DNA from 2 places in the Streptomyces sp. NPDC000410 genome. Region 2 is predicted to be linked to the other one. Evidence: predicted binding sites of a transcription regulator. Region 2 holds the regulator's gene; the other holds the start of a gene.
The links. Region 2 encodes HspR, which represses chaperone genes until heat shock. Its sites were predicted from a motif close to TTGAGNNNNNNNNNCTCAA; they were not measured.
Positions count from the first base shown of each region.

Region 1: lon (endopeptidase La) is a predicted target of HspR. The motif match lies at 1,229-1,247, and genes of this name have one in related genera.

Region 1 covers NZ_JBEPDM010000038.1:57,431-71,621, reverse strand. The annotation lists gene lon (endopeptidase La) at 1-1,206, opposite strand, end outside; gene ABT342_RS28680 (hypothetical protein) at 1,424-2,194, opposite strand; gene ABT342_RS28675 (rhomboid-like protein) at 2,310-3,065, opposite strand; gene ABT342_RS28670 (RNA polymerase sigma factor) at 3,123-3,743, shown strand; gene ABT342_RS28665 (zf-HC2 domain-containing protein) at 3,740-4,876, shown strand; gene ABT342_RS28660 (ABC transporter ATP-binding protein) at 4,873-5,676, shown strand; gene ABT342_RS28655 (hypothetical protein) at 5,673-7,052, shown strand; gene ABT342_RS28650 (hypothetical protein) at 7,061-7,663, shown strand; gene ABT342_RS28645 (spermidine synthase family protein) at 7,703-8,446, shown strand; gene ABT342_RS28640 (response regulator transcription factor) at 8,531-9,274, shown strand; gene ABT342_RS28635 (HAMP domain-containing sensor histidine kinase) at 9,271-10,392, shown strand; gene ABT342_RS28630 (multifunctional oxoglutarate decarboxylase/oxoglutarate dehydrogenase thiamine pyrophosphate-binding subunit/dihydrolipoyllysine-residue succinyltransferase subunit) at 10,652-14,191, shown strand, end outside.
Region 2 covers NZ_JBEPDM010000024.1:41,318-55,508, forward strand. The annotation lists gene clpB (ATP-dependent chaperone ClpB) at 1-730, opposite strand, end outside; gene ABT342_RS23055 (pyridoxamine 5'-phosphate oxidase family protein) at 849-1,262, shown strand; gene ABT342_RS23060 ((2Fe-2S)-binding protein) at 1,461-1,778, opposite strand; gene ABT342_RS23065 (hypothetical protein) at 1,775-2,026, opposite strand; gene ABT342_RS23070 (helix-turn-helix transcriptional regulator) at 2,157-3,137, shown strand; gene ABT342_RS23075 (heat shock protein transcriptional repressor HspR) at 3,353-3,796, opposite strand; gene dnaJ (molecular chaperone DnaJ) at 3,801-4,979, opposite strand; gene grpE (nucleotide exchange factor GrpE) at 5,019-5,669, opposite strand; gene dnaK (molecular chaperone DnaK) at 5,669-7,534, opposite strand; gene ABT342_RS23095 (sugar transferase) at 7,808-8,344, shown strand; gene ABT342_RS23100 ((Fe-S)-binding protein) at 8,427-10,697, shown strand; gene ABT342_RS23105 (Yip1 family protein) at 10,936-11,877, shown strand; gene ABT342_RS23110 (choice-of-anchor D domain-containing protein) at 12,040-13,596, opposite strand; gene ABT342_RS23115 (phosphoribosyltransferase) at 13,779-14,191, opposite strand, start outside.

The DNA of each region.
Region 1 (14,191 bases), on a different contig from region 2:
CGCCTCGTCCCGTACGCCGCCGAGCGCGACCCGGACGAACTTGCGTCCCATCGCGTGGGCGACGGACTCGCCGAGCGAGGTCTTGCCCACGCCGGGCGGGCCGACGAGCGCGAGGACCGCGCCCCCGCGCCGTCCGCCGACCACGCCGAGGCCCCGGTCGGCGCGGCGCTTGCGCACCGCCAGGTACTCGGTGATCCGTTCCTTCACGTCGTCGAGGCCCGCGTGCTCGGCGTCGAGGGTCGCCTTGGCGCCCTGGATGTCGTACGCGTCCTCCGTGCGTTCGTTCCACGGCAGTTCGAGGACGGTGTCGAGCCAGGTGCGGATCCAGGAGCCCTCGGGGCTCTGGTCGCTGGACCGCTCCAGCTTCTCGACCTCCTTGAGGGCGGCCTCGCGGACCTTCTCGGGGAGGTCGGCGGACTCGACCCTGGCCCGGTAGTCGTCGGTCTCGTCGCCCTCGGACTCGCCGTTCAGCTCGCGCAGCTCCTTGCGTACGGCTTCGAGCTGGCGGCGCAGCAGGAACTCGCGCTGCTGCTTGTCGACGCCCTCCTGGACGTCCTTGGCGATGGACTCGGCGACGTCCTGCTCGGCGAGGTGCTCGCGGAGCTGCTCGGTGGCGAGCCTGAGCCGGGCGACCGGGTCGGCGGTCTCCAGCAGTTCCACCTTCTGGGCGGTGGTCAGGAACGGCGAGTAGCCGGAGTTGTCGGCGAGGGCGGACACGTCGTCGATCTGCTGGACGCGGTCCACGACCTGCCAGGCGCCGCGCTTCTTCAGCCAGTTCGTGGCGAGGGCCTTGTACTCCTTGACGAGGTCGGCGACCTGGCCGGGCAGAGGATCGGGCACGCTCTCCTCGACCCGGGTGCCCTCGACCCACAGGGCCGCGCCGGGACCGGTCGTACCCGCGCCGATCCGCACCCTGCCACGCCCGCGGATGAGCGCGCCGGGGTCGCCGTCGGAGAGCCGGCCGACCTGTTCGACGGTGCCGAGCACACCGGTCGCGGCGTACGTCCCGTCGATCCGCGGCACGAGGAGCACCCTGGGCTTGCCCGGCTCCGCACGGGCGGCGGCCTGGGCGGCCTCGACCGCGGCGCGGACATCGGCGTCGGAGAGGTCGAGCGGTACCACCATTCCGGGCAGCACGACCTCGTCGTCGAGCGGAAGCACCGGCAGGGTGAGGGCGTTGTTGTGGGCCGAGGACTCAGCAGCCATGATCTCCCCTTCAGCAGTCAAGTTGAGCTGTACCGACTCAATGCAGAAGGGTCGCCGGATGTTCCCCCGGGAGTGTTCGCCGTGAGCGATCACGGCGAACACCGCCGACGGGGACACGCGAAGGCCGAGTGGCCTCCCAGAGGAAAACGGGAGGCCACCCGGCCGGTGACGACAGACAGACAGACGACAGACAGACGGGCAGGCGAGCGATGCCCGATCAGGGGCAGCTGGCGATGGTGCTGCGCGCCCGCTGCGGGTTGGAGTGGACGACCTTGCAGGTGTCCATGGCGAGGCCGCCGTCCACGACGCCCCAGCCGGGTCCGGCGCTCAGCACCTTGCCCTCGGGGCCGGTGATGACATCGGCGCCGGGTCCGCCCTGGATCTCGCCGCCGGCCTCGGGGCCGACGGCCTTGGCCTCGATGAGGTCGTTCTCGCTGCCGCCGAGGACGCGGCCGCCGAAGTCGATGGTCCCGGTGTAGATCTTGTCGGCGCCGTCGTTGCCGAACACCTGGCCGCCGCCCCGGGCGTGCGAGCCGGGCGCGCCGAAGACGCTGCCGACGGTGATCTTGTCCTCGCCCTGGTCGCCGTAGACCGTGGCCTCGGCGTCGGCCGTACCGATCACCGTGGCGACGATGATGGTGTCGTTGCCGGCGTTCCCCCGGACCGTGGAGAACGACTCGCGCGGCAGCAGGTGCGAGGTCTGGATGGTGTCGTTGCCGTCCCCACCGAGGACCTGCGAGTCGATGATCAGACCCTTGACCCGGATACTGTCGTCGCCCTCACCGCCCCAGATGACGACGTTCTCGACGTCGTTCTCACACTCGATGATGTCGTTTCCGGGCGTGCCGTAGACGGTGTCGCTGGGCGGCACCGCCTCGCCGTTGACCACGCACTGGTGGGACGACTGGGCGGGATGGGCGGCCTGGGAGGGGGCGCACGTGGCGGCCGCCGCGGCCACGATGGTGGTGGCGACGGCCAGGCTACGCACGGCTGCACGTGACAGTCGGGGCATGGAGGGCATGCGGTTCTCCTGTTGCGAAGAGACGCGGACGCGTACACTTTGCGCCCCAAAAATCCGATTTGCTCGTATATCAACTCCTTCATCACCCGCATGGCTCTTCGCTGTACGCCCCGCGTCGTACGACGGGCAGGCTCGCCACACCGACGAGAAGCGCCAGCAGATGGCCCGCGTCGGCGAGCGGGTCCTCGAAGGCCAGGAGATTGCCCAGCAGCACCACCGACACCCACCCGAGGACCACGGCCCGTGGCACCGGGGCGAACAGCCCGGCCAGCGCACCGACGCTCGCCAGCAGGCCGAAACTGATGCCGTAGTCGAGCCGGTGCAGGGAGGATCCGGGCAACTGCCCGGCCGCGACAAGGAGCCCGACCGGGATCTCCGTGGCGAGGGTCGCCACGACATGCCCGCCCAGGAAGACCCCGGCGGCGCGCCACGCACCGATCCGGCGCTCCAGCGCGGTGAGCACGAACAGGAAGACGACGGCGAGCGGTGACGCGAGTCCGCCCGCGACCCACAGCGCGCTGGCGACGAGCACGAGCATCGGGGCGACGGCCAGATGGGCGACATCCGTGCTGGAACCGCGCAACAGGGCGGAGACGGTGGCCGGATCGCCGTACTCGGCGTACAGGGAGGTGGCGACGAGGACGAGCGCGTAGCAGAAGGTGAACGGGGTTCCGGCCGGGGTGGGCAGGAGCCGCGCGGGCGAACCCGGCAGACCGCGGTCGGATGACTCGGGCCGCCGCACCACGCGAGGGCTCCTTAGGATCGACGGCCCGTACGCTCCCCAGCCAACGCGATCACCCCGCACGTCGTCCAACTCCCCGCCTATGGCGTGCGACACAGGAGAACACAGGCGAACAGGAGAACCGGTTGGCGCGCTCCGAGCGATAGAGAGTGCGTGAGACTGTTGCGCCCCAAGGGCGAGGACCGGGACGAAGACCGGGACGGTGACGGTGACGACGCGGCACTGCTGCGCCGCGTCGCGACGCACCGGGACGCGGACGCGCTCGCCGCGCTCTACGACCGGCACGCGGGCTGGCTGCACGCCCGTCTGACCCGCCGCTGCGCGGACCCCGAGACCGTACGGGAAGTCCTCCAGGACACCTTCGTCACCGTCTGGCGGTCCGCCGCCTCGCACCGCGGCGGCGAGGCGGGCGGCTGGCTCTGGACCATCGCGGCCCGCCGCCTCGTCGACGCGCGGCGCGCCCAGGGGCGTACCGCCGACGAACCGGCGCCCGTCGACCGGCTCCCGGCCCCGTCCGTGCCGTCGGCGGAGGAACGGGTGCTGGCGGGACTGGAGTACGGGGATGTGGGCGCCGCCCTCGACCGCATCTCGCCCGAGCTGCGGGACGTCCTGCGCGCCACGGTCATCGACGGTCTGACCACCCGCGAGGCCGCGCGCCTCCTCGGCATACCCGAGGGCACCGTCAAGACCCGCGCTCGCCGCGCCCGCCGCGAACTGCGCGCCACCCTCGCCCACCTGGCGCCCGCCGCCGACCCCCTGGGAGGCACCGCATGACTGCCCGCGACGGCGCCCGTGACCGCGTCCGCGCCAGTGACGGCGACCGCGACGGTGCTCGTGAAGGCGCCCGTGACGGCGCCCGCCAACGCGACGGCGCCCTCGACCGCGCCCGCGCCCGCGCCAGTGACGGCGACCGCGACGGCGACCGCGACGGTGCTCGTGGCGGCGCCCATGACGCCGCCCACGACAGCGACGGCCGCGCCCGTGACCGGCGGACCCGCGACTGGCATGTGACCGACGCCCTGGCCGGCCGCTACGCCGCCGGGACGCTCCCCGACCCGGACGCCTGGTCCCTGGAGAAGCACGTCGAATCCTGCGCCGCCTGCGCCGCACGCGTCTCGGCCGCCGTCCGCGCGACCTCGGCGGGGACGGTGCTGGAGTCGGTCCGTACGGCACTCCTGACGGAGGCGGCAGGGGCGGCCTCGGCCGCGGCCGAGGGGCACGCGGTGCGGCAGGGCCCGATGGGCCGCGGCCGCGCCCGATGGGCCGCGAGGCGGGCCTGGATCGTCGGACCGGCCCTGCACGGGGCCTGGCTCGTCGCGCTCGCGCTGGTGGTCGTGGGGGCCGTGGGGCTGGCGTACGGGGCCGGGTTCACGGGGGCGCGGCCGCTGCTGCTGGCCGTCGCGCCCGTGCTGCCGCTCGCCGGGGTGGCGGTGTCGTACGGGCGCCACGCCGACCCGATGCACGAGGTCGCCGCCTCGACCCCGGCGGGCGGACTGCGCCTGCTGCTGACGCGGACCGCCACCGTGCTGGCGGTGAGCGTGCCGCTGCTGACGGCCTCGGGAGCGCTGCTGCCGCCGCTGACCGGTGCGCCGGGCGCGGCCGCCTGGCTGCTGCCCGGACTCGCGCTCACCCTCGCGGCGCTCGCGCTCGGCTCCTACGTGGGGTGCCGCACGGCCGCCTCGGTGCTCGCCGTCGGCTGGCTCGGCGCGACCCTCGGCCCGGCGCTGCTGGCCGGCCGGCTGCTCACCGCACCGGCCGCCGAACTCACCGGCCGCATCGCCCCGTACGTCTCCGGCCCGGCGGCCCAGACCGTCTGGGCCGCCGCGGCCGCCGCCTGCGCGGGGCTGCTCGCCCTGCGCAGGCGGGCGTTCGACTATCCGTCCTTCGGACACTGGGGGAACCCGTGAACTCCGTCCACACCGTCGCCGTCGACGAGCTGACGGTCCGGCACCGCCGCACCGTGGCGCTCGACGCGGTCCGGCTCGGCTTCGGCTCCGGCGTACACGGCCTGCTCGGCCCGAACGGCGCGGGCAAGACCTCGCTCATCCGGGTCCTGGCGACCGTCGCCGCGCCCACCGCCGGGCGCGTGGAACTGCTCGGCAGGGATGCCGCCGCGCCCCGCGATCGCACCGAGATCCGGCGGCGGCTCGGCTATCTGCCACAGGACTTCGGCTACTACCCGGGCTTCACGGTGCGCGAGTTCGTCGCGTACGTCGCGTGGCTGAAGGACATGGACCCGGCCCTGGTCCCCGCCGCCGTGGAGCGCGCGGTCGACCGGGTGGGGCTCACCGCCCGGATCGACGCGAAGGTGAAGACGCTCTCGGGCGGCATGGTGCGGCGCGTCGGCATCGCCCAGGCGATCGTCAACGAACCGGAGTTGCTGCTGCTGGACGAGCCGACGGCCGGTCTCGATCCGGAGCAGCGGGTCGAATTCAGAGCACTGCTCCGCGACGTGGGCACCGCTTCCACCGTGATCGTCTCCACCCACCTCGTCGAGGACGTCGCGGCGGCCTGTACCGAGGTGACCCTCCTCGACGCGGGCCGGGTCGCCTTCCGCGGCACGACGGACGAACTCACCGCGCTGGGCGAGGACTCGGCGGACGACACGGCCAACGCCATCGAACGCGGCTACACGACAGCCCTCCGAACCCACCGCTCCCGCGCCGCCGACGCGGCACCGGCCGGCCCGACGGGAGCCTCCCGATGACGACACACGACTCCTCTCCCAGGCCTCCCGCGCCCGCAGCACCGCCCGCCTCCGACACCACCACCACGCCACACGGCACACCCACCGCCCCCGGCACCCCGCACGCGCGGCGGCGGGCGCCGCGCGCCCTGCGCACCGAGCTACGGCGCGGCGTCGGGCCCTGGGCCGGGGCCGGGACCGCCGTCGTCGTCGCCGTGGCCATGTACGGGAAGGCCGACTATGTCAACGGCTGGCAGAACCGCTGGACCGACGCGACCGACCTCCTCCGGGTCGCCGGCGTGCTGCTCTGCGGGCCGCTCGCCGTGGCGGCCGGGTGCTGGCAGGGCGGGCGGGAGCGGCGGCGCGGCACGGGAGCCTGGCGGGCCTCGCTGCCCGGCAGCCCGTTGCGGCAGACGCTGCTCGCCGCCGCGCCCATCGCTCTCTGGCCCGCCGTCGGGTACCTGATCGCCGCCGCGGGCTGCCTCCTCGCCACCTGGCCGTACGTCAGCGGCGGCGCCCCGCACCTGGAGCTGGTCGCCGCCGACGCGGTGGTCCTGGCCTCGCTCGGGACCGTCGGGTTCGTCCTGGGCAGGGCGATCCCCTGGCGGTTCACCGCGCCGCTGCTGGCCGTCGTCACCTACGTCGGCCTCGCCTACCCGAACTACAGCGAGCCACCCGCCCGTTGGCTGAATCCCGCCAACCAGCACAGTTACTTCCTGGACCGGCCCGTCTGGTGGTTCGGGCCGGTGAGCATGGTCTGGGCCGGGGGCCTCGCCGCCGCCGTACTGCTCGCCTACGCCGCCCGCCGCCGCGCCACCGCGCTCGTCCCGCTCACCGCCGCCTGCGCCGCCGCCGTCCTCATCGCGCAGACCGGGGACGGGCTGTGGCGCCCCGACCCGTGGGCCGCGCGCCCCGTCTGTGACGACGGCACCCCGCAGGTCTGCGTCAGCGCGGTCGACCGCGCCCTGCTGCCCGCCGTCTCGGCGGCCCTCGCCCCGCTGAACGCCCGGCTCCGGGGCGTCCCCGGCGCGCCCACCCGCTGGGTCGACCCGAACCCCGCCGAGGGCGAGGCCCAACTGCCCCCGCCCGCGTTCGACTCCGTACGCGGGCGGCTGAAGGACCCCGTCGCGTACGCCGACTCGGCGGTGGACCACCTGTTCTCAGAGTCCTGCGAGGACGCCGATTTCCAAGCGCCGGACTGGGAACGGGCCCTGGCCGTCAACAACGCGGTCGGCGCATGGCTCTCCCCCGCCGACGGCCTCGGCCCGATCCTGGGCCCCGCCGAGCTCCGCCACCTCGCCCGCCTCGAAGCCAAGTCCCCCGCCGACCAGCGCGCCTACCTCGCCCGCTACCTGTCCGCCGACCGCTGCGACGCCGCGCAGGTGCCCGTCCCATGAGAGTTCCCATGAGACTTCCCCTGCTCCACGCCCGCTCCCGCGCCCTCCCCGTCACCCTCTCCGTCCTCGTCACCACCGCCGTCGCCGCCGCGTGGTGCGCCTGGCGCCTTCAGGCATCGGAGGCGTTCGACCACACCGCACGCGTCCCCGTCGTCGTACTCGCACCCCTGCTCGCCGCCTCGGCCATCGGTACGAGTCTGTTCACGCACTCCGACGAGCTGGACCGTACGGCCGTACGCCCCTGGCCGCCGCGCAGGCTGCGCCAACTGCTCGGGCTCACCGCGTTCGCGGGACTAGTGCTGGCGCTCTCCGTACCCGGGCATCCGGAGGAGTTCGGCGCCCCGGCCATGGTGCGCAACCTGCTCGGCGCGGCAGGAGTGACGGCGGGGACGGCGGCGCTGCTGGGGGCGCGGATCAGCTGGCTGCCCCTGACGGCGTACCTCAGCGCGGTCTATCTGGCGGCGCCCGGCGTCCCGGGCGGCGCGGCGGCCGTGTGGGCCTGGCCGATGCAGCCGGGCCCCCAGGTCGCGGCATGGGTGGTGGCGCTGTCCGCGTACGTCGCCGGGGGCGCGCTGTACGTGTGGCGCGGGGCCCGTCCGGAAGGCGGATGACGCAGCGGGCGGCCGCCCCGGCTCAGTAACCTGGAGATCATGGTTCTGCCCAGCGATATCACCGATGTCCCAGGCCCCCGGACGCTCGACCGGCGCGAAGGACCGTACGGCGAGGTCGTCCTGCGGCGACGCCGCGGCCCGGACGGGGACGTCCACGAGATCATCGCCAACGGCTGCTTCCTGATGGACACCTCGGACGGCCGCTCGGAACGCCTGCTGATCGACGCGGCCCTGGACACGCTCGCCGACCGCCCCGACCCGCCGACCGGGACCACCGGGGCCATCGCGACCGCCGGGCCCTCCGTGCTGATCGGCGGGCTCGGCGTCGGCTTCTCCCTCGCCCATGCCGCCGCCAACCCCGCCTGGGGCCGTATCGCCGTCGTCGAACGCGAGCAGGCGATCATCGACTGGCACGTGTCAGGCCCGCTCTCCTCGATCACCGCCGACGCCCTCGCCGACCCCCGGGCCGAGATCATCCACACGGACCTCGTCTCGTACGTCCATAACGCTTCAGACACGTACGACGCCCTCTGCCTCGACATCGACAACGGCCCCGACTGGACCGTCACCGAGGACAACGCGAGCCTGTACTCACCCGCCGGACTCGCCGCCTGCGCACGGCGATTGGCCCCCGGCGGAGTGCTCGCCGTATGGTCGGCCAGGCCCTCCGGCGATTTCGAAGAGTCATTGCGGAATGCCGGATTCAACGGGGTAAGGACGGAAGAGATCCGCGTTGCCCGAGGCGTACCGGACGTGGTCCACCTCGCTGTTCGCCCTGCGTAGCCGGGACGCGAGCGATGCCTTTACGCTGACTGACCTGACAGACCGATCTACACGCAGCTCGCAGTGCGCGACAGGGGCGGGGCGATGGAGCAGACACACACCAGCAATAACGGCGCCGCGTCGTATGCGACGGCCAGTGCCCAGCGCCGGGTGCTGGTGGTCGAGGACGACGCCACCATCGTCGAGGCCATCGGAGCCCGGCTGCGCGCCGAGGGCTTCCTGGTCCAGACGGCGACGGACGGCCCGGCGGCGGTCGAGGCCGCCGAGGCCTGGCAGCCCGATCTGATGGTCCTCGACGTGATGCTGCCCGGCTTCGACGGGCTGGAGGTCTGCCGCCGGGTGCAGGCTCAGCGGCCGGTGCCGGTGCTGATGCTCACGGCCCGCGACGACGAGACCGACATGCTGGTCGGGCTCGGCGTCGGCGCGGACGACTACATGACCAAGCCGTTCTCGATGCGCGAGCTCGCCGCGCGCGTGCACGTCCTGCTGCGCCGGGTCGAGCGTGCCGCGCTGGCCGCCGTGACGCCGCGCAGCGGCATCCTGCGCCTCGGCGAGCTGGAGATCGACCACGCCCAGCGCCGGGTCCGGGTCAGGAGCGAGGACGTCCACCTCACCCCGACCGAGTTCGACCTGCTGGTCTGCCTGGCGAACACGCCTCGCGCGGTCCTCTCGCGCGAGCAGCTGCTCGCCGAGGTCTGGGACTGGGCCGATGCCTCGGGTACGCGGACGGTCGACAGCCACATCAAGGCGCTGCGCCGGAAGATCGGCGCCGAGCGGATCCGTACGGTCCACGGCGTCGGCTACGCCCTGGAGACCCCGGCGCCATGAGCCGGCCGCGCCGGCCGAGGCTGCCCGGCCTGAGTCCGTGCCGCCTCCGCTCCCGGCTCGCGTCGGTGGAGATCTCGGTCAAGACCAAGCTCGGGGCCCTGGTCGTGGTCTCGGTGCTGATCACCTCGGGCCTGGCGCTGGTCGCCTTCAGGACCGGGGCGGAGCTGCGCTACATCACCGTCTTCGCGATGATCACCACGCTGCTGATCACCCAGTTCGTGGGGCACGGCCTGACGGCCCCGCTGGACGAGATGAACACCGTGGCGAAGTCGATATCCCACGGTGACTACACCCGGCGGGTGAGCGGCGCGGACCGCCGCGACGAGCTCGGCGACCTCGCGAACACGATCAACCGCATGGCCGACGACCTGGAGGCGGTGGACCGGCACCGCAAGGAGCTGGTGGCCAACGTCTCGCACGAGCTGCGCACCCCCATCGCGGCCCTGCGCGCGGTCCTGGAGAACGTCGTGGACGGGGTCTCCGCCGCCGATCCCGAGACGATGCGCACCGCGCTGAAACAGACCGAGCGCCTCGGCCGGCTGGTCGAGACGCTGCTGGATCTGTCCCGGCTCGACAACGGTGTGGTCTCGCTGCGAGCACGGCGCTTCGAGGTGTGGCCGTATCTGTCGGGCGTGCTGAAAGAGGCCAATCTGGCGGCCGGGCGGCGCGGGCTGACCTCCGGCTCCGGGAACCACACCCGCAAGGACGTCCATCTGCACCTGGAGGTGCAGCCGCCCGAGCTGACCGCGCACGCGGACGCGGAGCGGCTGCACCAGGTGATGGCCAATCTGATCGACAACGCCGTGAAGCACTCCCCGCCGCACGGCCGGGTCACGGTCAGCGCCCGGCGCGGCACCCGGCCCGAGTCCCTGGAGCTGGAGGTGCAGGACGAGGGTCCCGGCATCCCGGAGTCGGAGCGCCACAAGGTGTTCGAACGGTTCAACCGGGGCAGCGTCGTTTCCCCGCACGGGCCGGGCAGCGACGGCGGTACGGGCCTGGGCCTGGCGATCGCCCGCTGGGCCGTCGAGCTGCACGGGGGTCGCATCGGGGTGGCCGAATCGGCACGCGGGTGCCGCATCCGGGTCACTCTTCCGGGAGTCCCTCAGCAGCGCGGTTGACGTAGGGTTCGAACCGGAAGCGCAGCTTCTGCGTGTAGGTGAAAAATGGGTGCGGGCCGGCGGGCCGCAGCCGCGCTGACGCGTACCCGGTCCGAAGGGGAACCACGCTTGTTTCCCGCCATTTCCTACGCCGAAACCGGGTCCTCGGTGTGACTTGCGCGACGATGGCGACGCCCGGTCTGCACCTCCCGGTCCCGGAGGCGTAGCCTTTATTTCCGCTGTCCATCACCTTGTGAAGCGGAAGAGGGCGGTTGCCGCCGTGTCGTCTCAGTCCCCCAGTAACTCGAGCACTTCGACCGACCCTGACGGGCAGGGGAAGAACCCCGCTGCCGCGTTCGGTCCCAATGAGTGGCTCGTCGACGAGATCTACCAGCAGTACCTCCAGGACCCGAATTCGGTCGACCGCGCCTGGTGGGACTTCTTCGCCGACTACAAGCCGGGCGGCGCGGGTGCCGCCGGGTCCGCCGCCGCGGGGGCGCCCCCCGCCGCGGACGCTCCCCCCCAGACCGGTGCCGCGGGCACCGCGCAGTCGCCGGGCACCGCACAGGCTCCGGCGCCTGCCACCCCCGCGGCACCTGCCGCACCTGCCGCACCCGCGGCGCAGACGCCGGGCACCGCACAGGCTCCGGCGCCTGCTCCCGCCCCGGCGAAGCCCGCAGCCGCCGCCCCGGCGCCCGCTGCGGCCCCGGCGAAGCCCGCGGCCCCTGCCGCGCCCGCCAAGGCCGCCGCGCCCGCCAAGGAGGCCCCCGAGGGCCCCGAGCTCGTCCCCCTGCGCGGCCCCTCCGCCGCCGTCGCGAAGAACATGAACGCCTCCCTGGAGCTGCCGACGGCCACGTCCGTCCGCGCCGTCCCGGTGAAGCTGCTCTTCGACAACCGGATCGTCATCAACAACCACCTCAAGCGCGCCCGGGGCGGGAAGATCTCCTTCACGCACCTGATCGGCTACGCGATGGTGCAGGCGATCAAGGCCATGCCGTCGATGAACTGGTCGTACGGCGAGAAGGACGGCAAGCCCGTCCTGGTCAAGCCGCCGCACGTCAACTTCGGCCTCGCCATCGACCTCGTGAAGCCGAACGGTGACCGCCAGCTCGTCGTCGCCGGCATCAAGAAGGCCGAGACGCTGAACTTCTTCGAGTTCTGGCAGGCCTACGAGGACATCGTCCGGCGCGCCCGCAACAACAAGCTGACGATGGACGACTTCACCGGCGTCACCGTCTCGCTCACCAACCCCGGCGGCCTCGGCACCGTGCACTCCGTGCCGCGTCTGATGCCCGGCCAGTCGGTGATCATGGGCGTCGGCTCGATGGACTACCCGGCCGAGTTCCAGGGCACCTCCCAGGACACCCTGAACAAGCTGGGCATCTCCAAGGTCATGACCCTGACCTCGACGTACGACCACCGGGTCATCCAGGGCGCCGCCTCCGGCGAGTTCCTGCGGATCGTCGCGAACTACCTCCTCGGCGAGGACGGCTTCTACGACGAGATCTTCGAAGCCCTGCGCATCCCCTACGAGCCGGTCCGCTGGCTCAAGGACATCGACGCCTCCCACGACGACGACGTCACCAAGGCCGCGCGCGTCTTCGAGCTGATCCACTCCTACCGGGTCCGCGGCCACGTCATGGCCGACACCGACCCGCTGGAGTACAAGCAGCGCAAGCACCCCGACCTGGACATCACCGAGCACGGCCTCACCCTGTGGGACCTGGAGCGCGAGTTCGCGGTCGGCGGCTTCGCCGGCAAGTCGATGATGAAGCTCCGCGACATCCTCGGCGTGCTGCGCGACTCGTACTGCCGCACCACCGGCGTCGAGTTCATGCACATCCAGGACCCGAAGCAGCGCAAGTGGATCCAGGACCGCGTGGAGCGCCCGCACGCCAAGCCGGAGCGCGAGGAGCAGCTGCGGATCCTGCGCCGCCTCAACGCGGCGGAGGCGTTCGAGACCTTCCTGCAGACGAAGTACGTCGGCCAGAAGCGGTTCTCGCTGGAGGGCGGCGAGTCCGTCATCCCGCTGCTCGACGCGGTCATCGACTCCGCGGCCGAGTCCCGCCTGGACGAGGTCGTCATCGGCATGGCCCACCGCGGCCGCCTGAACGTCCTGGCGAACATCGTCGGCAAGTCGTACGCGCAGATCTTCCGCGAGTTCGAGGGCAACCTCGACCCGAAGTCGATGCACGGCTCGGGCGACGTGAAGTACCACCTGGGCGCCCAGGGCACCTTCACCGGCCTGGACGGCGAGCAGATCAAGGTCAGCCTGGTCGCGAACCCGTCGCACCTGGAGGCCGTCGACCCGGTCCTGGAGGGCGTCGCCCGCGCCAAGCAGGACGTCATCAACAAGGGCGGCACGGACTTCACCGTCATGCCGATCGCCCTGCACGGCGACGCGGCCTTCGCCGGCCAGGGCGTCGTGGCCGAGACGCTCAACATGTCGCAGCTGCGCGGCTACCGCACCGGCGGCACGGTCCACGTCGTCATCAACAACCAGGTCGGCTTCACGGCCGCCCCGGAGTCGTCGCGTTCGTCGATGTACGCGACCGACGTGGCCCGCATGATCGAGGCGCCGATCTTCCACGTGAACGGTGACGACCCGGAGGCGTGCGTCCGCGTGGCGCGGCTCGCCTTCGAGTTCCGCCAGACGTTCAACAAGGACGTCGTCATCGACCTCATCTGCTACCGCCGCCGCGGTCACAACGAGGGCGACAACCCGCAGTTCACCAACCCGCAGATGGTCAACCTGATCGACAAGAAGCGTTCGGTGCGCAAGCTCTACACCGAGTCGCTCATCGGTCGCGGCGACATCACGCTGGAAGAGGCCGAGCAGGCGCTCCAGGACTTCCAGGGCCAGCTGGAGAAGGTCTTCGCCGAGGTCCGCGAGGCCACCAGCCACCCGGCCCCGGTCCATGTCCCGGACGCCCAGGCCGAGTTCCCGGTCGCGGTGTCCACGGCGATCTCCCAGGAGGTCGTCAAGCGGATCGCGGAGTCCCAGGTCAACATCCCGGACCACATCCACGTGCACCCGCGCCTGATGCCCCAGCTGCAGCGCCGCGCGGCGTCGATCGAGGACGGGACGATCGACTGGGGCATGGGCGAGACGCTCGCGATCGGCTCGCTGCTGATGGAGGGCACCCCGGTCCGTCTCTCGGGCCAGGACACCCGCCGCGGCACCTTCGGCCAGCGCCACGCGGTCCTCGTCGACCAGGAGACCAACGAGGACTACACCCCGCTGCTCTACCTGTCCGAGGACCAGGCCCGCTACAACGTCTACGACTCGCTGCTCAGCGAGTACGCGGCGATGGGCTTCGAGTACGGCTACTCGCTGGCCCGCCCGGACGCGCTGGTCATGTGGGAGGCCCAGTTCGGTGACTTCGTCAACGGCGCGCAGACCGTCGTCGACGAGTTCATCTCCTCGGCCGAGCAGAAGTGGGGCCAGACCTCCGGCGTCACGCTGCTCCTGCCGCACGGCTACGAGGGCCAGGGCCCGGACCACAGCTCCGCCCGCCCGGAGCGCTTCCTCCAGATCTGCGCGCAGAACAACATGACGGTCGCCATGCCGTCCCTGCCGTCGAACTACTTCCACCTGCTGCGCTGGCAGGTCCACAACCCGCACCACAAGCCGCTCATCGTCTTCACCCCGAAGTCGATGCTGCGTCTGAAGGCCGCGGCGTCCCAGGCGGAGGAGTTCCTCACCGGCGGCTTCCGCCCGGTGATCGGCGACGAGTCGGTCGACCCGAACGCCGTCCGCAAGGTCGTCTTCTGCTCCGGCAAGGTCTACTACGACCTCGACGCCGAGCGTAAGAAGCGT
Region 2 (14,191 bases):
CCAGGTCGAGTGCCACCAGCCGCTTGTTGCGCAGCGACTCGGGCACGTCGCCCTTGACGATCCGCTGCGCGAGGCCCTCGACGACGGCGGTCTTGCCGACGCCGGGCTCACCGATCAGCACGGGGTTGTTCTTGGTACGGCGCGAAAGCACCTGCACGACGCGGCGGATCTCATGGTCGCGCCCGATGACGGGGTCGAGCTTCCCGTCCCTGGCCGCGGCCGTGAGATCCGTACCGAACTTCTCCAGGGCCTTGTACTGGCCCTCGGGGTCGGGTGTGGTCACCCGGCGCCCTCCTCTTGCCTTCTCGAACGCGGCCACCAGCTTCTTGTCCGTGGCCCCCTGCGCCGCCAGCGCCTCGCCGGCCCGGCCGCCCTTGGCGGCGATGCCGATCAGCAGGTGCTCGGTGGAGAGGTAGTCGTCGCCGAGCTCCTTCGCGCGCCGCGAGGCGTCCGCGATGACGGCGAGCAGGTCCCGGTCGGCCTGCGGCGGCGCCACGGTGGACCCGGTCACGCTGGGCAGGGCGGCGAGCAGCCGCTCGGCGGCCGACCGCACGGCGGCCTGGTCCGCGTCGACGGCGGCCAGCAGGTCGATGATGTTCTCGTTGTCCCGCCCCTCGAGCAGCGCCAGCAGCAGGTGCGCGGGGGTCAGGTCGGCGTGCCCTTCGGACACGGCCCGGGTGGTGGCGGCGTTGAGCGCGTCCCGGCTCCTGTTGGTCAGCTCGGCGTCCACGTGCGGTTCCTCCTCCTCCGATCGGTGTCGACTCGATGTGACTCATACAACGTACACAAAGTTGAGTCTATTTCGCTCAAGGTGGTCGAAGGTGGCCACCGCCGGTAGGTTCGCGCCCATGGCCATCGACCCTCGCAATCCCGACGCCTCGTACCTCGCCTTCTGGCGCGAGTACCACATGTGCACCCTGACCACCCCGCGCCCGGACGGCAGTCCGCACGTCGTCGCGGTGGGTGTCACGTACGACCCGGAGGGCGGCGAGCGGGGCATCGCCCGCGTCATCACGAACAAGCACAGCCACAAGGTCGCCAACGTCCTGGCCGCCGGCCCGGAGGGGGCACGGGTCGCGGTCTGCCAGGTGGACAAGGGCCGCTGGGCGACCCTGGAGGGCCGCGCCACGGTCCGCACCGAGCCGGACGTGGTCGCGGACGCGGTCTCCCGCTACGCCGCCCGCTACGGCCGCACCCCGACCCCGAACCCGGACCGCGTGGTCATCGAAATCACCCTGACCCGCGCGATGGGCCGAGCGTAGCCCGGACGTCGGCGGGGGGCCGGGACGCCGGCCCCGAAACGGGACGCCGGGCCCCCGGGGCCGGGCAGTGGTGGGGGTCCGGGGGCGTCAGCCCCCGGAAACAAAACGTGGCACAGCGGCGCCATCGTGGTTCAGGTCCACGATGGCGCCGCTGTGTGGGGGAAGCGCCTGAGCGATCTTGAACGACGGGGGAACCGCTCAGGCACTGCGGGGGGTGGCGGAGGTGGCTTGCGGCTCGACCAACTGGTGGTCGCGCTGGTCGAGATTGACGAAGATCATGCCGTACCTGATGGCACAGCGAACGGGCTGTGGCGCTCCGCGGGGTCGCCGGAGGCAACGGTAGGCGCGGATCTCCTCGTCCTCGCCACGGTTGATGACCACCGGTTCGCCGAAGAGGGTGACCATCAACGAATCGCCACGATGCGGCACCGCCGTGACGAGGTCGATGAAGTGCCACCCGGAGCGGTACGCGGTCGCCATCTCGCGGCGGAAGCGGGGATCCTCGGGAACCGTCATGCCTCCGCGGACCCCCAACCCGGGTCGGCGACCTCGGCGGGCGCGACGCCCCAGCCCGGGTCGGCCGCCTTGGCCCGTACGACACCCCAGCCGGGGTCCTGGACGCCCCAGCCCGGGTCGGCCGCCGCGGCAACCTGCCGGGCAGTGCTCAGACCCCACCCGGGATCCTCGGCCGATGCCGCCACTCCCACCGCGGCAGCAGCGATGAGCGCGGCACCAACAACGGTGCTTATGAGCTTCTTGGCCATGACCGAGCAACCTCACTTGAAAGTGATTCCTACGGCTCCCCCGCAGCCACGACGATGGCTCACTCTCCACGTTTCCACCACTGACCCAATGCATCATGTTCCTGTATTGCAAAAGCCTGGGGGTGTATAGATGCGGTCAGAACAGGACAACAAGGGGCACCCTCATACACATGCTGACCTGTGCGAGGCAGGTTCTCGGTTGTACTCGAGCGCCCTGCGCACCGGCCGAATAGCCCGCGGAGAGGTGGTCGGCGCACCCTGCCTGATCGACCTGGACCTGCTGCGTCCCGATCCCGACGACATCCAGTGGCTCCGTCCGGTCCCGCCTTCCGCCGCGCTGGCCCAGCTGCTGCTGCCGATCGAGAACGAAATCCAGGAGCGTAGACGCCTCACCGTCGAACTTGCGGACGCATTCGAGCCATTCATGACCATCAGCGCCCAGGACCCCTCGACGACCCACGCGATCACCGTCCTCGAGGGGCTCGCCCGCATCAACGCGAGCCTCGACCGCGTCGTCGCCGAGTGCACGTCGGAGCTGCTGACCGTCCAGCCCGGCAGCGGCCGCAGCGCGACCACCTTCGGCGAGGCGCTCCGCCGGGTCAGACCGCTCCTCGGCCGGGGCATCCGGATGCGCACCCTCTACCAGCACACCGCCCGCCATCAGCCGATCACCCTGGCGTATCTGGAGCGCATAGGGCCCGAGGTCGAGGTGCGCACGCTGGAGGAGATCATCGACCGGCTGATCATCGTGGACCGCAAGGTCGCCTTCGTGCCGGCCAGCCGGGACCGCCAGGTCGCGCTGGAGCTGCACCACCCGGGCCTGGTGGAGTATCTCGTCGGCGTCTTCGACCAGTTCTGGATGCAGGCCATCCCGCTCGACGACCCGGTGACGTACGAGCCCACGGTGACCGGCGTCAGCGGAGTCCAGCGCTCCATCGCCAAGCTGCTCGTCGAGGGCCACGTCGACGAGGCGATCGCCCGCCGGCTCGGCATGAACGTCCGCACCTGCCGGGCGCACATCGCCAAGCTCGCCTCCGCGCTCGGCAGCGGTTCGCGGGCGCAACTGGGTTATCTCATCGCCCAGTCCGGGATCCTGGAGCAGGACGGCTGAGGCCCGCCCCCGCCCGTACGCACGCACGCACGGACGCACGGACGCCCGCGAGCCTCTCCGTGCGCACGCAGGCCCCTCCGCCGAAGCGAAGGGGCCTGCGAGGCCTTGCGGGGCCTTACGGATCCTTACGGGGCCTGCTGCGGGCCTCAGGAGGCGCCGTGAGCGCCTCTGAGGGCGCCGTGAGCCTCCGGGGGACCGGGTGGGGACCGATGGAGCTACTCGGGACGCTTGGGCCGCCACACGACCAGCGCGCTCGCCTGCTGCACGTCCTGATACGGCACCAGATCGCGCCGGTACGACGCGTGCACCTGCGCCTCGCGCTGCTGCATCGCCGCCGCAGCGCCCTCGACGGCCTGCGACAGCTCGGCGACCCGCTGCTGGAGCGCCGCGACCTGGTTCTCCAGCTCGATGATGCGCTTGATGCCGGCCAGGTTGATGCCCTCGTCCTGCGACAACGCCTGCACCTGGCGGAGCAGTTCGATGTCGCGGGCCGAATAGCGCCTGCCCCGCCCGGCCGTACGGTCGGGAGAGACGAGGCCGAGGCGGTCGTACTGCCGCAGCGTCTGCGGGTGCAGTCCGGACAGCTGCGCCGCCACCGAGATGACGTACACAGGAGTCTCGTCGGTCAGCTGATACGGATTACGGCGCCGGCCGTCCATCGCGTCACGCTCCCTTCGCAGCCTGGAACAGTTCTGCCCGCGGATCCTCGTCGGCAGTCGCCTCGCGGTACGCCTCCAGGGCCTCCCGCGCCTCGGCTCCCAGGTCCTTGGGCACCGCGACCTCCACGGTGACCAGCAGATCGCCGCGGGTGCCGTCCTTGCGGACCGCGCCCTTGCCCCGGGCGCGCATCGTACGGCCGTTGGGAGTGCCGGCCGGCAGCTTCAGCGTGACCGGGGGCCCGCCGAGCGTCGGCACCTTCACCTCGCCGCCGAGCGCCGCCTCCGCGAAGGAGACCGGCACGGTGACGGTGAGGTTGTCGCCCTTGCGGCCGAAGACCGGGTGGGCGTCGACGTGGACGACGACGTACAGATCGCCGGCCGGGCCGCCGCGCTCGCCCGGAGCACCCTTGCCGCGCAGCCGGATCCGCTGGCTGTCGCTCACTCCCGCGGGGATGCGGACCTGCATGGTCCGCGACGACTTGGCACGACCGCTGCCGTGGCAGACCTCGCAGGGGTCCTGGGCGATGAGCCCGCGGCCCTTGCAGTCCACGCAGGGGTCGGTCAGCGAGAACGATCCGCTGCCGCCGCGCGAGACCTGGCCGGTGCCGACGCAGGTCGGGCACACGCGCGGTGTGCCGTTCTTGTCGCCGGTGCCCGAACAGGCCTTGCAGGGCTGCTGGCTGGACATCCGCAGGGGCACGGTCGCCCCGTCGACGGCCTCGGTGAAGCTGAGCGTCACCTCGGACTCGATGTCCTGGCCGCGGCGCGGCTGCGTCCGCGCACCCGGCCCGGCGCCCCGGTTGAACAGTCCGCCGAAGACATCGCCGAGACCGCCGCCGAAGCCGCCGGCGCCGCCGCCTCCGGCCTGGGTGCCGCCGAAGAGGTCACCCAGGTCGAAGTTGAACGAGCCGCCGGCGCCGGGACCACCGGCCCGGAAGCCGCCGTTGCCGAAGAGGGCGCGCGCCTCGTCGTACTCCTTGCGCCGCTTCGCGTCGCCGAGCACGTCGTTGGCCTCGGAGATCTCCTTGAAGCGCTCCTCGGCGTTGGCGTCGCCCTTGTTGGCGTCCGGGTGGAACTCGCGGGCGAGCTTCCGGTACGCCTTCTTGATCTCGGCCTCGGTGGCGTCCTTGGGGACGCCGAGAACCTTGTAGTAGTCCTTCTCCACGAAGTCCTTCGTGCTCATCGACGTCCCTCCTCCCAGGTACTGCCGGCCCTGCCGCTGTTACTGCTCACTGTCCTTCTTGTCGGCGGACTCCTCGGAGTCCTCCGACTTGGGCGTCGCACCCGGCTGGGGCTCGGCCACCGCGACCCGCGCGGGACGGATGGTCCGCTCACCGATCCGGTAGCCCGGCTGCAGGATCGCGACGCAGGTCGTCTCCGTGACGTCCGGCGCGTACGAGTGCATCAGGGCCTCGTGGATCGTCGGGTCGAAGGGCTCGCCCTCCTTGCCGAACTGCTGGAGGCCCATCTTCGCCGCCGTGGTCTCCAGCGACTCGGCCACCGACTTGAAGCCGCCCACCAGCTCGCCGTGCTCGCGGGCACGGCCGATGTCGTCGAGGACGGGCAGGAGCTCGGTCAGGAGCTGCGCGACAGCGATCTCCTTGACCGTGACCCGGTCCCGCTCGACCCGCCGGCGGTAGTTCTGGTACTCGGCCTGGAGCCGCTGGAGGTCCGTCGTGCGCTCGTTGAGCGCGGTACGGAGCTGGTCCAGCTGCGCCGTCAGACCCGCGGTCGGGTCTTCCGTCTTCGCTGCGTCCCCGGCGGGGGCCGCCCCCTCCTCCGTGGAGGGGGAGGCGGCCTGCGCCGCGTCTTCGGGAGTGGCGCCGGAGGGGACGTCAGACTTCTCCTCGAAGCCCGGGGTCTCCTCCGTCATCAGGCAGCGCCGCCCTTCGGCTTCTCGTCGTCGACGATCTCGGCGTCGACGACGTCGTCGTCGGCCTTGGCCTCGCCCTGCGGGGCGTCGGCGCCGCCCGCGGCCTGGCCGGCCTGCGCGTCGGCGTACATGGCCTGGCCGAGCTTCTGAGAGACGGCCGCGAGCTTCTCGGTGGCCGTGCGGATCTCCGCGGTGCTGTCGGCGTCGCCGGCCTCGCCGGCCTTGAGCTTCTCCTTCAGCTCGGTGACAGCGGTCTCGACCTCGGTCTTGACGTCACCGGGGACCTTGTCCTCGTTGTCCTTGAGGAACTTCTCGGTCTGGTAGACGAGCTGCTCGGCCTGGTTGCGGGTCTCGGCGGCCTCGCGGCGGCGGTGGTCCTCCTCCGCGTACTGCTCGGCCTCCTGGCGCATCCGGTCGACCTCGTCCTTGCCGAGCGAGGAGCCGCCGGTGACGGTCATCTTCTGCTCCTTGCCCGTGCCCAGGTCCTTCGCGGTCACGTGCATGATGCCGTTGGCGTCGATGTCGAAGGAGACCTCGATCTGCGGGACGCCGCGCGGGGCCGGCGGAAGGCCGGTCAGCTCGAACATGCCGAGCTTCTTGTTGTACGCCGCGATCTCGCGCTCGCCCTGGTAGACCTGGATCTGCACGGACGGCTGGTTGTCCTCGGCCGTCGTGAAGATCTCCGAGCGCTTCGTCGGGATCGTCGTGTTGCGCTCGATGAGCTTGGTCATGATGCCGCCCTTGGTCTCGATACCGAGGGACAGCGGGGTCACGTCGAGGAGCAGGACGTCCTTGACCTCACCCTTGAGGACACCGGCCTGGAGCGTGGCGCCGATGGCGACGACCTCGTCCGGGTTCACACCCTTGTTGGCCTCCTTGCCGCCGGTCAGCTCCTTGACGAGCTCGGCGACGGCCGGCATACGGGTCGAGCCACCCACGAGAACGACGTGGTCGATCTCGGAGAGCTGGATGCCCGCGTCCTTGATGACGTTGTGGAACGGCGTCTTGCAGCGCTCCAGCAGGTCGGCGGTCAGCTGCTGGAACTGGGCGCGCGTGAGCTTCTCGTCCAGGTGCAGCGGGCCCTCGGCGGACGCCGTGATGTAGGGCAGGTTGATCGTCGTCTCGGTCGAGGACGACAGCTCGATCTTCGCCTTCTCCGCGGCCTCACGGAGACGCTGGAGAGCCATCTTGTCCTTGGACAGGTCGACGCCGTGCCCGTTCTGGAACTGCTTCACCAGGTAGTCGACGACGCGCTGGTCCCAGTCGTCACCACCGAGGTGGTTGTCACCGTTGGTGGCCTTCACCTCGACGACGCCGTCGCCGATCTCCAGCAGCGAGACGTCGAAGGTGCCGCCACCGAGGTCGAAGACGAGGATCGTCTGGTCGTCCTTGTCCAGGCCGTAGGCCAGGGCGGCCGCGGTCGGCTCGTTGACGATGCGCAGGACGTTCAGACCCGCGATCTCGCCGGCCTCCTTGGTGGCCTGCCGCTCGGAGTCGTTGAAGTACGCCGGGACGGTGATGACCGCGTCGGTGACCTTCTCGCCCAGGTAGGACTCGGCGTCCCGCTTGAGCTTCTGCAGGATGAACGCGCTCATCTGCTGCGGGTTGAAGTTCTTCCCGTCGAGCTCGATCTTCCAGTCGGTGCCCATGTGACGCTTCACGGACCGGATGGTCCGGTCGACGTTGGTGACCGCCTGACGCTTCGCGACCTCGCCGACGAGCACCTCACCGTTCTTGGCGAAGGCGACGACGGACGGCGTGGTCCTGGCGCCCTCGGCGTTGGTGATGACGGTGGGCTCGCCGCCCTCCAGAACGCTGACGACGGAGTTAGTCGTGCCCAGGTCGATGCCGACCGCACGTGCCATTTCAATTCCTCCAGAGAACTTGAGTGGAACTCGCTCAAGGATGCACCACCGGCCCCATCGAGTCAACAGACCTGAGCCCGATCGACTCAACTATGGTGCGCCCCGGCGCGGCCTCCACACTTCCGGCCCTCCACCGTGCCATGGTTCAGATAAAGCGCACGAAAAGACACAAAGCCACAGAAACACAAGGCGCACACGCGCACACAAGGCATACGCGCGCACACGGAACTTGCACGGCACGGCACGGAACGCACGGAACGGTCGGGTGACTTCATGCGAGCCAAGCGCCTTCTCGATCTCACCCTCGGCTCGGCGCTGTTGATCCTCACCGCACCCCTGGTGACGGTGGCGGCGCTCGCGGCGGCGCTCCGTCGCACCCCCGGCGGCGCCTTCGTACGCGAGACACGGACCGGACTGCACGGCGCCCCGATCACCGTCCGCTCGCTGCGCACCCGCCGGCTGCGGCTCGACCTGCTCTCCCGGCTGCCCCATGTCGTACGGGGTGAGCTGTCCCTCGTCGGCCCGGCGGCGCTCAGGCCCGGCGATCCGCGCGCCCGCAGGCGCTGGCGCCAGAGCGTGAAGCCCGGCCTGACCGGCCTCGCCCAGCTCCGGCGCCATTCGGTACTGCCGTGGGACGAGCCCGAGCTGCTCGATCAGCACTATGTGGAGCACCATGGGATCGGGCTGGACCTGAAGGTGCTGCTCGGCACCCTCCCGGCCTTGCTGCACGCGCCCGCCGAGGGCGGCCCGGCTGAGGGTGGCCTGAGCGACGCAGATCACCGCCTGCGCGGCTACAGTGCGGCGAAATAAGTGGGTAGTCTCAGCACGGACTGAATAAGTTACCGCTTAGTAAGTGCTGGATCTTCCCACCTCGCAGGCCCGAGGAGCCCCAATGCAACTCGCCGCGATCATCGTGTCGCTGGTCATCACGGTGGTGGCCGTCGCGCTGTTCGGCCGTGCCATCGCGCAGATCTACCGCTTCGTGCGGCTCGGCCAGCCGGTGCCCGCGGGCACCCGGACCGGCGATCCCACGCAGCGCACCATCACGCTGGTCAAGGAGTTCCTCGGCCACACCCGCATGAACCGCTGGGGCGTCGTCGGCGTGGCGCACTGGTTCGTGGCGGTGGGCTTCTTCTCGCTGCTGCTCACGATCGTCAACGCCTTCGGCCAGCTCTTCCAGGCCGACTGGCTGATCCCGATCATCGGCGACTGGCTGCCGTACGAGATCTTCACCGAGTTCCTCGGTCTGATGACGGTCCTCGGCATCCTGACCCTGATCGTGATCCGGCAGCTGAGCAGGCCGGGCAAGGCGGGCCGCAAGTCCCGCTTCGCGGGCTCCAAGACGGGCCAGGCGTACTTCGTCGAGGCCGTCATCCTCATCGTCGGCGTCTGCATCATGACGCTGCGTGCCCTGGAGGGCGCCCAGCACCACGTCACCAGCTGGGAGCCGGGCTTCTTCGCCTCGTACCCGCTGATCGCGCTGCTCGACGGCACGAGCCTGAGCACGCTCCAGCACCTCACCTACTTCTTCGCGGCGCTCAAGATCGTCACGTCCTTCACCTGGATGATCACGGTCTCGCTGAACACCAACATGGGTGTGGCCTGGCACCGCTTCCTGGGCTTCCCGAACATCTGGTTCAAGCGCAACGCCGACGGCTCCACCGCCCTCGGCGCGCTCCAGCCGATGACGTCCGGCGGCAAGGCGATCGACTTCGAGGACCCGGGCGAGGACGACGTCTACGGCGTCTCCCAGGTCGAGCAGTTCAGCTGGAAGGGCATCCTCGACTTCTCGACGTGTACGGAGTGCGGCCGCTGCCAGTCGCAGTGCCCCGCCTGGAACACCGGCAAGCCGCTCTCCCCCAAGCTCCTGATCATGTCGCTGCGCGACCACGCGCACGCCAAGGCCCCGTACCTGCTGGCCGGGGGCGGCAAGACGATGGAGGGCGAGGAGAAGGCGTCCGCCGAGGCCCTCGCCGACGTCCCGGCGGCCGCGCTGGCGGAGGCCGAGCGCCCGCTGATCGGCACCGTCGAGGAGAACGGCGTCATCGACCCGGACGTGCTGTGGTCCTGCACCACCTGCGGTGCGTGCGTGGAGCAGTGCCCGGTCGACATCGAGCACATCGACCACATCGTCGACATGCGCCGCTACCAGGTGATGATCGAGTCCAGCTTCCCCAGCGAGGCGGGCACGATGCTCAAGAACCTGGAGAAGAAGGGCAACCCCTGGGGCCTGGCCAAGAAGCAGCGCGTCGAGTGGACCAAGGAGGTCGACTTCGAGGTCCCGATCGTCGGCAAGGACGTCGAGGACCTCTCCGAGGTCGACTACCTGTACTGGGTCGGATGCGCGGGTGCCCTGGAGGACCGGGCCAAGAAGACCACCAAGGCCTTCGCGGAGCTGCTGCACATGGCGGGCGTCAAGTTCGCGATCATGGGCGGCGACGAGAAGTGCACCGGTGACTCGCCGCGCCGCCTCGGCAACGAGCCGCTGTTCCAGCAGCTGGGCCAGGAGAACGTGGCCATGCTGAACATGGCCTTCGGCGAGGACGACGAGGACGAGAGCACCAAGAAGCCCAAGTCCTCGAAGAAGATCGTCGCGACCTGCCCGCACTGCTTCAACACGATCGCGAACGAGTACCCGCAGCTGGGCGGCGAGTACGAGGTCATCCACCACACGCAGCTGCTCCAGCACCTCATCGACGAGGGCAAGCTCGTCCCGGTGACCCCGGTCGACGGCCTGATCACGTACCACGACCCCTGCTACCTGGGCCGCCACAACAAGGTCTACACGCCCCCGCGCGAGATCATGTCGGCCGTCCCGGGCCTGCGCCAGCAGGAGATGCACCGCCACAAGGAGCGCGGCTTCTGCTGCGGCGCCGGTGGTGCGCGCATGTGGATGGAGGAGCGCATCGGCAAGCGCATCAACACCGAGCGCGTGGACGAGGCGCTGTCGCTCAACCCCGACATCGTCTCGACGGCCTGCCCCTTCTGCCTCGTCATGCTGACCGACTCGGTCAACGGCAAGAAGAACGACGGCCAGGCCAAGGAGTCGCTCCAGGTCGTGGACGTGGCGCAGCTGCTGCTCGACTCCGTCAAGACGCCGGTGGACCCGGGAGCGGGTGACTCGGAGACCGAGCCGGCTCCGGAACCGGAACCCGTGAAGTAGTCGTCCTTCTGAATCGATGAGCGGCCGGACCTGCCTCGGGGGCAGGACCGGCCGCTTTCGTATGCGTACGCGTGCCTGTACGCGTATGTGCACGCTGCTGAGCCACTGACCTGACCTGACCTGACCTGGGGAAAACCCCCCGGGGTTCCCCTAGGGGATGTCACAGCTCGGCCGCAAAGGCCCCTGGTTACCGGGCTCGTGGCCGCCTGACAACGCGCGACCGGGTACGTTCGATTGCGTGGCTGGATTCAGGATCGGACGCGGCCGGGACAACAACCGCACCCCGCAGCAACAACAACGACCGCAGCAGTACGGCGGCGCCCCTGCCGCGCCCCCGTACCCGCAGCAGCAGTGGCCCCAGGCACAAGGGCCGGGACCGGGGCACGGGCATGGCCCGGGGCCGGGCGGCCACGGCGAGCCGGAGTACTTCGGCGACCCGTACCAGCAGCAGCCGGACCCGTACGGCTACGGCGCCCCGGGCCCTGCCCCCAGCGGTCACGGCGGGCACGGCGGCCACGGCGGGCACGGCGACCCGTATGCGAACACCCCCGGTCACACCACGGCGTTCAGCATCGGCGAGGACCCCTACGGCAACGGCGCCACCTACCGCGCCGGCGCCTCGACCGCCGCGCCCGCGGGCCCTCGGCTGACCTGGAAGGCCCTGCTGAGCGGCATCGTGCTGCGTCCGGGCCCGACGTTCCTCCAGATGCGCGACTACCCGGTCTGGGGCCCGGCCCTGTCCGTGTCGTTCCTCTACGGCCTGCTCGCGCTCTTCGGCTTCGACCAGACCCGCGAGGAGGCGATCAACGCACCGTTCTCCCAGGTGATCGTCTCCGTGCTCATCACCGGTACGGCCTTCGTCATCGGCGGGCTCATCCTCGGCGCGGTCACCCACACCCTGGCCCGCCAGCTCGGCGGCGACGGCGCGTGGCAGCCGACGGTCGGCCTCTCCATGCTGATCATGTCCATCACGGACGCCCCCCGGCTGCTCTTCGCCCTCTTCCTGGGCGGCGAGAACTCGCTGGTCCAGGTCGTGGGCTGGCTGACGTGGCTGGCGGCGGGCGCGCTGTTCACCGCGATGGTGAGCAGGTCGCACGACCTGCCGTGGCCGAAGGCGCTGGGCGCGTCGGCGATCCAGCTGATCGCGCTGCTGTCGATCATCAAGCTCGGCACGATCTGATCCGTACCTGATCCGTACGACGCGTGTGAGAGAGGCCCCGCCGGTATTCCGGCCGGGGCCTCTCTCATCTCTCACGCCTCATCTCTCACGCCTCATCCCTCACGCCTCATCCCTCACGCCTCATCCCTCACGCTTCATCCCTCACGCCTCATCCGTCGATCATCAACGCCACTCGACGCGCGTCAGAATCCGCTGGCTGTTGTTGCTGCGCCTCGGGTCCTCGGTGGTGCTCTTGACCCGCGCCAGCGCCTCGACCGTCGACGCCCGGTCCGGAGCGGTCACGTTCACCCGGAACCGCTGCACCTCGCCCGCCGCCAGCGTGCCGATCTCCCAGTCCACGTAGTTCAGCTGCGGGTTCAGCCCCGCCTCGCCGCCGCCACTGGGCTGCGGACTGACCGAGACCACCGAGATCACCCGCCTGTTCCCCCGCAGATCCAACGCGGCCACCACACCCTGCGCCGCCGCCGGACCCTTGTTCTTCACCGTCACCGTGTACGTGTACCGCTCCCCGGGCTCGACCTGCTTCGGCGCGTCCACCTTGATCTGCAGATCGGCCGTGTTCTCGGCCGGCGCCGTGACGCCCGTACCGGTGAGCGCCGCCGACTTCGTACCGGCATTCGACGCCACCGACAGCGTCGCCGTACGGAGTCCGGTGGCGGTGGGGGCGAAGGCGACCGTGACCGTGCAGGTGCCGGTCGGCGCCAGCACCGCTCCGCCGCAGTTGTTGCCGGTGATGGTGTAGTCGGCCGGGTTCGCACCGGCCAGGGTCACACCGGAGACGCTCACCGTGGTGGCGCCGGTGTTGGTCAGCGTGAACGTCTGCCCCGGCCCCGTCGTCCCCACCTTCTGATCGCCGAAGTTGTGACTCGACGGGCTGAGCGAGGCGGCGGGGACGCCCACCGGGAGCTCGTAGCTCACGGCATACGCCAGGGCGGCGAACGGATTCCCCCTGGGGAGCTGGCCGAAGCGCGCCGTGGCCGAGGTGGCGCCCGCGCCCCACACGCTCGTACCCAGAGCGACGTTGTCGGTGAAAGCCTGGGTGGTTCCGGTCGTCCCGTTGCTGTCGACCGTGAACACGACACCCGTCGGCACGATGTCGCCCCGGGCACCGACCCGGGCACTCGTGGCGCTGCTGGGGGTCAGTGGCGTGGCCGACGCCATCGAGACCTGACCGCCGACGGGGACCTCGACCGGATCGCCGACGAGGGCGACCTGCTTGTTCTCCGTACCGCCGGGGGTGGTGTAGATGGCGGCGAACCGCCACCGCACGTCTTCCCCGCCCTGGGCCGAGCCGGTGAACGTCGTGGAGGCCGAAGACCCGACGAGTCCTGGCGCGAAGTCGGACAGCACAGCCTTGACGACCGTCCGCCCGGCGATGACGTCGGAGGTGAGGGCGGCGGCGGGGATCGCCACGGTGGTGGTCCCGTTGCTGAACGAGTAGGTGGTGGCCGCCGTCGTCGAGGAGAAGAACACCACGCCGTCGACCAGGGTGCTGGTGGCCGGCGGCGCCGGAGCCAGCGCGTCCCCGCCGCCGGCCGGGGCCCCGGCGAACGCGAACCCGTCACCCGGCGTCTGTACGGTCTTGATCAGCACCTTGGGAACAGCGGAAGCGGCGGCTGCGGAAGCCGCGTCGGCATGGACGGCGCCACCCGGGAGCGCCACCAGCACGAGCCCGGCGGCCATCGCGGCCACGGCCCGCACAAGAAATCTGACTGTCATAGGGCCAGAAGAACCGCAATCCGGCCCCTCGCCCCTCTGACGACACGCCACCGCCTGCGTAATCAGCCGAACGGCGGCTCGGTCTGCCTCGTCATGAGCTGCGCCCGCCGCCCCAGGAGGGCCGACGGGCGCAGTCACGTCTCAAGGCCTCTCAGGCGCCTCTCAGACGCCTCAGACCCGCCTCAGGCGTCCAGCACCTGACCCTCTCGACGTACCACAGGCGGTTCGACCGACCAGGGGAAGTTAATCCAGTCATCCGTCCGCTTCCACACGTACTCGCACTTCACGAGGCTGTGGGACTTCTCGTAGATCACGGCGGACCGCACCTCGGCGACGGCATCGAGGCAGAAGTCGTGCACGAGCTTGAGCGTCTTGCCGGTGTCGGCGACGTCGTCCGCGATCAGGACCTTCTTGTTCGAGAAATCGATCGCGTTCGGCACGGGGGCCAACATCACGGGCATTTCGAGGGTCTGACCCACTCCTGTGTAGAACTCGACATTCACGAGGTGGATGTTCTTGCAGTCCAGCGCGTACGCCAGCCCGCCCGCGACGAAGACCCCGCCGCGCGCGATGGACAGCACGATGTCGGGCTCGT